Regions from separate parts of the Janibacter melonis genome, predicted to be linked through region 3. Evidence: riboswitches for the same ligand, from Rfam matches in the RefSeq annotation. Region 3 holds a riboswitch; each other region holds the start of a gene.
The links. Region 3 has a riboswitch for S-adenosylmethionine ahead of metX (homoserine O-acetyltransferase MetX). Riboswitches for the same ligand answer to the same signal wherever they lie in the genome.

Region 1 (3,265 bases), 800 kb from region 3:
CCACGTCTCCGGCCACGCGAGCGCCGGCGAGCTGCTCTACTGCTACAACATCGTCAAGCCCAAGAACGTCCTGCCGGTGCACGGCGAGTGGCGTCACCTCGTGGCCAACCGCGACCTCGCGATCGCGACCGGGGTCCACCCCGACCACATCCCGCTCGCCGAGGACGGCGTCGTCGTCGACCTCGTCGACGGCCGGGCGCGGGTCGTCGGCGCGGTGCCCTGCGGCTACGTCTACGTCGACGGCAGCAGCGTGGGCGAGGCCGACGAGGACCTGCTCAAGGACCGCCGCATCCTGCGCGACGAGGGCTTCATCTCGGTCATGGTCGTCATCAACTCCTCGAGCGGCGCGATCCTCGCCGGCCCGGAGATCGTCGCCCGCGGGTTCGCGGAGGGTGACGAGATCTTCGAGCAGGTGCGTCCGAAGATCGTCGCGGCGATCCAGGACGCGACGGCGAAGGGGGTCACCGACCCCCACCAGCTGCAGCAGGTCATCCGCCGCGCCGTCGGCGGCTGGGTCGGCGGCAAGATCCGTCGCCGCCCGATGATCATCCCGACGGTCGTCGAGGCCTGAGGCGCACCCCTTCGCCCCGGCACCCCCGAGCTACCACACCCCCCGAGCTACCACGCAGTACTGGTCGTCATGACGACCAGCACTGCGTGGTAGCTCGCGTCGTAGCCGGGTCGGTAGCCGGAGGCGGGCGAAGGGGGAGTCAGCCCCGCGGGGCGAGGGAGCGGACCGCGGCGACGAGGCGGTCGACGTGCTCGGGGGAGTTCGCCAGACCCAGGCTCGCGCGGACCGCGCTCGTGCTGCCCGACCCCTGCCGCGCGAGGAGCGCGTCGACGAGGACGTGGGCGCAGAAGCGTCCGTCGCGCACCCCGATGCCGTGCTCGTCGGACAGCCGGCGCGAGACATCTTGCGCCGAGCGGCCCTCGACGGTGAAGGTGACGACCGGCGCCCGGTCGTGCGTCGGGCCGAAGATCGAGTGCGTCTGCACCCCGGGGATCGCGTCGAGCCGGCTGACCAGGCCCCGCCCGAGCGTCTCGTCGAGCTCGGCGATGGCCTCGCGGTGCTCCTCGACGACCTCGCACGCGACGGCCAGGGCCACCGCGCCGAGGACGTTCGGGCTGCCGGCCTCGTGGCGGGCGGGCCCGATCTGCCACGTCGTGTCCTCGTCGGAGACCGCGGCGGTCGCACCGCCCCCGGCGAGGTAGGGCTCGGCCGCGTCGAGCCAGTCCGAGCGCCCGACGAGCACGCCGGCGCCGTAGGGCGCATAGATCTTGTGCCCCGAGAAGGCGACGTAGTCGAGCTCCTCGAGCGCGAGGTCGACGGCGCGGTGCTGGACGAGCTGGGCGGCGTCGAGCGCGACCCGGGCGCCGTGCCGGCGGGCGACCGCCGCGATCTGCGCGACCGGCCAGTACTCGCCCGTGACGTTCGACGCGCCGGTGACGACGACGAGCGCGTCGGCGGTGCGCGAGGTCCGCAGCGCCGCGTCGACGACCGAGACCGCCTCGGCCGGGCTCGAGGGCACGGGGAGGCGGACGAGCTGCTCGGCGCGCCACGGCAGGATCGTCGCGTGGTGGTCGGAGCCGAAGACGAAGACCTGCGCGTCCTGCGGCACGACCGAGGCGAGGAGGTTGAAGGAGTCGGTGGTGTTGCGCGTGAAGATCACGTGGTCGTCCGCGCGCGCGCCGACGAAGCGGGCCACGACCTCGCGGGCCTGCTCGTAGCGCGCGCTCGTCACGCGCGAGGCGTAGCCGTTGCCGCGGTGCACCGACGAGTACGTGAGGCTCGCCTCGTCGACGGCGGCCTTGACGGCGACGAAGGCCGAGGTCGAGGCCCCGTGGTCGAGATTCGCGTACTCGACCTCGGCGCCGGACTCGAGCGGGCAGACGAGCCCGTCGGAGACGAGGGCCGGGGTCGACGGCGCGCTCGGGCGGGGTCGCAGCTGGTGCACGGCCGCCAGCGTCGGCTCGGCGGGGCGGGGGAGCGTCGGCGCAGCGGCCGGGGCGAGAGCGGTGGTGGACATGGCATGCCTCCCATGAGGTCTGGGACCTCGGGGCAGCCGGGGTCCGCGCTTGCCGGCGTCGTCTGGCGTCGGCCAGGTCGTCACCCGGAGCACCCCACCGCGGAGGAGGGTTGCCGACCAGCGAGCCGGGGCTTGACGCTGGCACTCATGACCTTGGCCGCGACGATAGCAGCGGGTCGGGGAGCGGCGTCGAGCCCGTCCGGCCCCGTCTTGTCTGCTGAGACCTGGGCGGGGGAGGGGCGTGCTCAGGCGCGTACGAGGAGCGCGAGGACCGCCCCGAGCACGAGGTACGGGCCGAAGGCGAGGTGCGTGGCCCGGTCCACCCGGCGCAGCACGAGGAGCACGAGTGCGGCGGCACCGCCGAGCGCGAAGGCCGCGTACACGCCGATGGTGAGGGTGCTCCACCCGTACCAGCCGAGCAACGGGGCGAGAGCGAGCACGAGCTTGGCGTCGCCCATCCCGATGCCGCGCGAGCCGAGGACGAGGCTGACGAGCACGAAGGCGCCGCCGACGACCGCCGTGGCGACGAGCGCCCGGCGCAGGTCGTCCCACTGCCCCGAGGTCGCCGCGGCGAGGGCGAGGAGGGCGAGGACGGCGGCGGCGAAGGGGAGGGTGAGGGCGTTGGGCAGCCGGTGGACGTCGGCGTCGACGGCGAGCAGGAGCAGGCCGACGGGGGCGAGGAGAGCGGTCGCGGCAGCGGCGGCGAGGGGCTCGTCGCGGGAGACCCAGACGAGCGCGGCCGCGAGCGCCGGCACGGCCGGGACGAGCCACTCATGGGCGGGCAGGGGAGCCGTCTCGTCCGGGCGTCGATAGGTGCCCGAGCGGCCCCATCGCCACGCGAGGGGCGTGCCCACGAGCGCGACGGCGAGCGCGACGAGGACATGGGGCACGCACGCAGGGTATGCGGGCGCCGGTGGCTCTCCCCGGCGCCGTCCACACCCCCCTTCGCCCGGAACCGGCGGCCCCTGGTGCGCGTGTGACACGTGTGAAAGGGGTGGCGATCGCCTAGCCTGCGAGCATGGCAACACGTAACGGCACCCCCGCGCGCCCGCGTGGGGGATCCACCCGCGCACCCGGTCGCACGGCCGCGACCAAGGGCCCGGGGCGGTCCACGGGCACCAAGGCCCGGTCCTCCTCGCGCTCCTCCGGCCGCACCGGCTCGAAGGGGTCGGGCACGACCTCGGCGAAGGGGGGAGGTCTCCCGCTCCCGCTCGCCGCCGTGCGCAGCACGTGGATGG
Region 2 (3,265 bases), 1.2 Mb from region 3:
CTCGCGCGGGGCTGCTCCTTCGTGGGCCGCACGACGAACTCCTTCGTCACGTGGCGCAGCTCGATGCTCGAGGTCACGACGACCCCTCCTTCGCGAGGTCGTTGTACTCGTTGGTGTAGATCTGCGAGGGGTCGAGCTCGCCCGCCGCGACGATGCCGCTGCTCTCCAGCCAGTCCGACCACTGGGTGAAGTCGGTGTCGCTGATGACCCCGCCGCGGGCGGGGATGCCCGTGCTCTTCCAGTACCGCAGGTTGGCGGTCGTCTCGTTGCGGTCGCGCGCCTCGACGATCTTGGTGAAGCGGGCGATGACGTCTGCGCGGGGCGTTGTGCGGGCCCACTCGATGGCCTTGGCGACCCCGGTCGTCAGCTCTCGGGTGGCCTGGGGGTGCTGCGCGATGAAGTCGTCGCGCAGCACGTACTGCCCGCCGTTGATCGGTCCGACGACCTCGGTGTCGCGGAAGAGCTCACGGATGTCGCCCTGGGCCTTCGCGTGGTCCTGGAGGATCCCGCCGAGCGCGCCGGCGTCGACCTGCCCGCGTCGGACGGCCTCCTCGGTGTCGTTGGGCGGCAGGACGACGAGCTGGACCTGGTCGATCTCGCTCTGCGACAGCCCGGACGTCGTCAGCCACGTGTCGATCGCCGCCTCGGCGTGGGCGCCCAGCGTGTTGACCGCGATCTTCTTGCCGACGAGGTCACGGGGCCGGCGGATGGCGCTGTCCTTGCGGACGTAGACCCCCTGGTAGGACTTCGCGTCCGAGCCGTAGTAGTTGACGACGGCGGTGATCGGGGAGCCCGCCTCGACGAGCTTGACGATGGCGCCCGAGAAGGCGCCGCCGATGTCGGTCTGGCCGGTCGCGACGGACTGGATGTCCTGCGGGCCGCTGGTCGTCGCGCCGACGTACTCGAGCTGGACGCGATCGAGGTAGCCGAGGTCGTCGGCGAGCTCGGGCCAGGTGACGGCGTTGGCGCTGCCCTGGTAGCGCACGGTCGTGTGCGCTCCCTCCTCCTGCGACTGCGCGTCGCTCGTGGGCAGGGCGCAGCCGGTGGCCAGGCTCGTCGTCAGGGCGAGGAGCGCGCCGGCGGACAGGACGGAGCGGCGGGTCGTGGTGCGCATCAGGCCACCCGCTCCACGCCGTGCGCGCGGTCGGCGGCCGCGACGAGCGAGCGCCCGGCGACGCCGTCGAGGAAGACCCGGGTGACCTCGCGAAGGGGGGCGGCGGCGGACTCGTCGAGGAGGACCTCACCGCCGTCGAGCAGGTGCACCTCGTCGGCCCGCACGAACCACCCGGGGGTGATCGCGCTCGGCGCCAGGCTGGCCAGCACCGGCCGCAGCGCGTAGTCGACGGACAGGACGTGCGCGGGGCTGCCTCCGGTGGCCACGGGCAGGACGACCTTGCCGCGCAGCGCGTCCTGGGGCAGCAGGTCGAGGAAGGTCTTGAGCAGACCGCTGTAGGCCGCCTTGTAGACCGGGGTGCTCACGACGACGGCGTCGGCGCTCGCGATCGTCGCGACCGCGGCGGCGACGTCGGGGTGGGTCGTGTCGGCTCGCAGGAGCGGCTCGGCGGGCAGGTCGCGCAGGACGACGGGCAGGGTGAGGTGTCCGGCGCGCTGGACCCAGCGCGAGAGGTGGGTGAGCACGCCGTCGGTGCGCGATGTCGTCGACGGACTGCTCGAGATGGTGGCGACGAGAGCCATGGGGATGCCTTCCTGGGCATGGGGGGTCGTCGGACGTCGGCGGGTGCCGGACGGCCGTGGTGCGGTGAGGGTGCGGGCGACCCAGGGGCGCTGGGTCAGGGGTGACGGGCACGCCACGCTCACCGGGCCGCGGGGCGACCGGTCGGTGGTGGGGGTGCTACGTCTGCTGCGTCAGCGGCGACAGAGCGCGCTGCTGACGCGGAGCAGGTCGACGTGCCGTCGCTCGACGTGCCGGCAGCTGCGCCGGCCCGCGGTGCGGGTCGTGTCGGTGCTCATGTGGTGCCCGTCCTCGTCTCGAGGCCGTGGGGCCTCGCGCTTGCCCCTGCCACGTCGGCAGGGGCCAGGTCCTCACCCGGAGCACCCCACCGCGAGATGGAGGGTTGCTGTCCAGCGAGCCGGGGCTTGGCGCTGGAGCTCATGACCTGCGAGGAACCTAGCGCGCGACCAAGTCCTATCGCAACAGTAGGGATTCGTGTCTCGCATCTCGGACCGCCTACGGACGCAGGACGACCCGCCGGCTGCGTGCCGGCGGGTCGTCCTCGTCATGACGTGGGTCGGGCGTGTCAGTCCTCGTCGGCCCGGGCCCCGCCGCGGGCGCGCTCCTCCATGCTCAGCCCGCCGTCGTGAGCCGAGTCGGTGCGCATCTGCGGGAGGTCGCCGGTGTTGCCCTGCTCCTCGCGGATGGCGCTCAGCTCGGCCTCGTCGGCGGCGCCGAGCTCGTAGAGACGTCCGCTGCGCCAGTCGGCCAGGTAGTCGCGCATCTCGCTCTTGAGCTCGGGCAGGAGGAAGTACAGCCCGAGGAGGTTGATGAAGCCGCACATGAAGAGGAAGGCGTCGGTGAGGGTGAGCACCGAGCCGAAGGTGAGCACCGTGCCGATGACCGTGAAGGAGACGAAGATCAGCTTGTAGGTGAGCAGGCTCGGCCGCGACGGGCCGAAGAAGTACTCCCAGGCCTTCTCGCCGTAGTAGCTCCACGTGATGAGCGTGGAGAAGGCGAAGAGCGCCACCATGACGGCGAGGATCACCGGGAACTGCGGCAGGAAGGTGGCGAAGGCGTCGCTGGTGAGGAGCACGCCGTCGGGCGCACCGCCACCCGCCTTGACCTGGTCGATGCCCTCGCGCCACGACGGCGGGTTCGCGATGACGATGGTCAGGGCGGTCATCGTGCACACGATGACCGTGTCGATGAAGGGCTCGAGGAGGGCGACGAAGCCCTCGGAGACGGGGCGGGTGGTCTTCACGGCCGAGTGGGCGATCGGTGCCGAGCCCAGGCCGGCCTCGTTGGAGAAGGCCGCGCGCTGGAAGCCGACGATGAGGACGCCGACGAGGCCGCCGAGCCCGGCCTCCGGGGTGAAGGCGCCGCTGACGATGTCGCCGAGGGCGCCGGGGACCTGGCTGATGTTCGAGCCGATGACGAGCAGGCACGCCGCGACGTAGCCGATGCCCATGACCGGGACGAGCTTCGAGGTCACCGCGGCGATCGAGGTGATGCCGCCGAGGATCACCGCTCCGATGAGCGCGGCCAGGGCCAGGCCGAAGACCAGTGCGGACCCGTCGGAGCCGAGGAAGC
Region 3 (3,265 bases):
CTACTCCTCGCGGCCGGCCCCAGACCGGCCCGACCTCGAGAAGGGGAGCCCGATGGCCCGACGACACCGCATGCACGCCGCCGCGAACCTCGCCGGCGCCGTGCGCAGCGCCACCCGTCCCGGCACGCCCAGCCTGATCCAGCGGGTGCTCGCGCTGCCGCGCCTCGTCCGCGCCGTGCGCAGCGGGCGCTACCAGGGGATGAGCAGCGGGCAGCTCACCCTCATGCTCCTCGGTCTCGGCTACGTCGTCTCCCCGATCGACGTCGTGCCGGAGGGCCTGCTCCTCGTCGTCGGCCTCGTCGACGACGCGGTCATCCTGTCCTGGCTCGCCGTCTCGCTCGTGCGCGAGACCGAGGACTTCATCGCCTGGGAGCGGGCAGGCTCGCCCGCCCCCGGTGCGTACGCCCACGCGTCGGGCCCGACGGCGGGCCCTGCATCCGCCTACGCGACGTCGACGACCGTGCCCTCCGAGGTCGTCCGCGACTGACGGCCCCGTGCGTCGTCCACAGGCGCGCCCGCCGCGCAGCCGTCGTCCACAGGGCGCCCCGACGGCCTGACGGCAGCCCGTGCCACCGGGCAGCGTGCGGTCATGGAGACCGTCCGAGCCCGCACCCCTGTCGACATCGCCGTCATGGCGCCCTATCTCCTCGGCTTCCACCCCGAGGACTCTCTCGTCCTGCTCGCCCTCGACGGGCGACGCGTCGGGCTGATCCAGCGCTGCGACATCGTCCCCGACGAGCACGCCGAGCGCGCCGTGCGCCAGATGGTCGGGCAGGTCGTGCAGACCCGCGCCCGGGCCGTCGTCGCCATCGCCTACGAGACCCGTCCCGGTGCGTCCGCCCGGATGCGCGCAGTCCTCGCGGGTCTCGTCGACCGAGGCGTCATCGGGTGCAGCCCGGTCGTCGTCGTGCGCGACGGGCGGTGGCACTCGCCGGACCGCGACGTCGAGGGGTGGGAGGAGGACGGCGTCGTGCTCCCCGAGGCGAGCAGGGTGCCCGGTGTCGCCGGGCTGGTCGCCCACGGACGAGCGCCCCTGCGGACGCGGTCGGACCTCGCGGAGCAGGTCGCACCTGGCACCCACCCGGGCAGCGCGCTCGTCGAGACGCTCCTCGCGCACCGGCCGACGGGGCCCCGGGGCCGGGCTGCGGCGACGGCCGCCTGGACGGCCGTCCTGCGCGCCCGGGAGCCGGTCGACGACCTCGACGACGACGTCGTCGCCGACCTCGTCGTGTCGTTGCGCGACCGGGCCTGGCGCGACGCCCTCCTCGCCGTCCTCACCCCCGGGCCGGACGCGGTGCCCGGCATCGACCCCGAGGACCTGCGCACCGCCGCCGCGGCGGCGCGCTGCTGCTCGTGGACCCATGAGGCGACGGGCAGCCGCGGGGGAGAGGTCGACGACCCGGCGGCGCTCGACGTCGAGGCCCTGCTCGACCGGCTGTGCGGCGTCGTGCACCGGGTGCCCGAGCCGCGCAGCGCGCCGCTGCTCACCGTCGTCGGGCAGGTGGCCTGGTGGTCCGGCAGCGGTGCCCTGGCCGGCGTCGCGCTCGAGGCGGCTCTGCGGGCCGACCCCCGCTACCGGCTCGCCGTGCTGCTCGACCAGCTCGTCACCCACGGCATCCGGCTGCCCGCCGCCTGAGGGTGAGACGCCCGTGGCCGGGCCCACGGCGCCTCGTTACACTTCGGGCAGGTCATGAGACCCAGCGTCAAGCGCCGGCTTGCTGGGCGGCAACCCTCCTCGCGATGGGGTGCCCCGGGTGATGACCTGGCCGCACCGACCCGGTGCGTGCAAGAGCGAGGCTGCAGGAGCGCATCCGTCATGAGCGTGACGTCATTCGTCCGACCCGGTGCAGATCGACCGGGCACCCCCACCCCCACCTCGGCGCCCGCCCGCGCGGCGGACCCGGCGCGCCCGAGCGCCGCCTGGCGCGAGGGCGACGACCCCGGCGGCCGGCTCTTCGCCGACGTCGGCCCCCTCGACCTCGAGCGCGGCACGAGGCTGCCGGCGGTCCGCGTCGCCTACGAGACGTGGGGCGAGCTCGCCCCGGACGGCTCCAACGCCGTCCTCGTCGAGCACGCCCTCACCGGCGACAGCCACGTCGTCGGGCCGAGCGGCCCCGGTCACCCGACGCCCGGGTGGTGGGAGGGCATGGTCGGTCCCGGCGCGCCGGTCGACACCGACCGCTACTTCGTCGTCGCGCCCAACGTGCTCGGCGGGTGCCAGGGCAGCACCGGCCCGAGCTCGCCGGCCCCGGACGGCGCCCCGTGGGGCTCGCGCTTCCCAGCGGTGACGATCCGCGACCAGGTGGCCGCGGAGGTCCTGCTCGCCGACGCCCTCGGCGTCACCCGGTGGGCCGCGGTCGTCGGCGGCTCGATGGGCGGCATGCGCGCCCTGGAGTGGGCGCTCTCGGAGCCCGAGCGGGTCGAGCGGGCCGTCGTGCTCGCGAGCACCCCGTACGCGACGGCGGAGCAGATCGGGTGGTCGCAGGCCCAGGTCATGGCGATCCGCAACGACCCCCACTTCGCCGGGGGCGACTACTACGGGCAGCCCGAGGGCCCCGACGCCGGTCTGAGCATCGCGCGCCAGGTCGCCCACGTCACCTACCGCAGCGAGATCGAGCTGCACGACCGCTTCGGGCGGCGCGGGCAGGCCGAGGGGGCCGACGCCCCCTTCGCCGTCGAGAGCTATCTCGAGCACCACGGCACCAAGCTCGCCGGTCGCTTCGACGCCAACTCCTACGTCGTGCTCACCGAGGCGATGAACTCCCACGACGTCGGGCGTGACCGGGGCGGTCTCGAGTCGGCGCTGCGGGCCTACCCCGGGCGGCTCACGGTGGCGGCCGTCGACAGCGACCGGCTCTACCCCCCACGGCTCACCGACGAGGTCGCCGCGCTGCGCCCGGGCACGGTCCAGCGGCTCGTCACGAGCCGGTCGGGGCACGACGGCTTCCTCACCGAGATCGAGCAGGTCGCGACGATCGTGCGCGAGGCCCTCGACGGTTGACGCCGAGCCGCCGACGACGGCCTCGACCGGCACCGCTGACGCGTCCGGCGCGCCCCGTCCTCTTGCCCGTGCGGCACCGCGCTCGCGGTGTAGCGTCTGCGGCAACTACCAGCCATGGACAAGGAGTCGCAGATGACGATCGTCGTTGGTTACGTCTCGACCAAAGAGGGACGCGCCGCCCTCGACCGTGCGGTCGAGGAGGCGAAGCTGCGCGGGCGACGCCTCGTCGTCGTGCACTCCGACCGCGGCGGCTCGGGCTTCACC

Region 1: linked by a shared signal. The riboswitch ahead of EEW87_RS01815 (aminotransferase class V-fold PLP-dependent enzyme) and the one ahead of metX (homoserine O-acetyltransferase MetX) in region 3 are both predicted to bind S-adenosylmethionine.
Region 2: linked by a shared signal. The riboswitch ahead of EEW87_RS17230 (putative leader peptide) and the one ahead of metX (homoserine O-acetyltransferase MetX) in region 3 are both predicted to bind S-adenosylmethionine.

The regions. Positions count from the first base shown of each region.
Region 1 is NZ_CP044548.2:373,754-377,018, forward strand. It holds gene EEW87_RS01810 (ribonuclease J) at 1-571, shown strand, start outside; gene EEW87_RS01815 (aminotransferase class V-fold PLP-dependent enzyme) at 711-2,027, opposite strand; SAM riboswitch class IV at 2,068-2,180, opposite strand; gene EEW87_RS01820 (prepilin peptidase) at 2,273-2,917, opposite strand; gene EEW87_RS01825 (FtsK/SpoIIIE family DNA translocase) at 3,046-3,265, shown strand, end outside.
Region 2 is NZ_CP044548.2:2,392,282-2,395,546, reverse strand. It holds gene EEW87_RS11435 (ABC transporter ATP-binding protein) at 1-77, opposite strand, end outside; gene EEW87_RS11430 (ABC transporter substrate-binding protein) at 74-1,114, opposite strand; gene ssuE (NADPH-dependent FMN reductase) at 1,114-1,695, opposite strand; gene EEW87_RS17230 (putative leader peptide) at 1,867-1,971, opposite strand; SAM riboswitch class IV at 2,003-2,118, opposite strand; gene EEW87_RS11420 (alanine/glycine:cation symporter family protein) at 2,259-3,265, opposite strand, start outside.
Region 3 is NZ_CP044548.2:1,175,521-1,178,785, reverse strand. It holds gene EEW87_RS05595 (YkvA family protein) at 53-487, shown strand; gene EEW87_RS05590 (DUF4192 domain-containing protein) at 590-1,636, shown strand; SAM riboswitch class IV at 1,687-1,798, shown strand; gene metX (homoserine O-acetyltransferase MetX) at 1,817-3,001, shown strand; gene EEW87_RS05580 (universal stress protein) at 3,134-3,265, shown strand, end outside.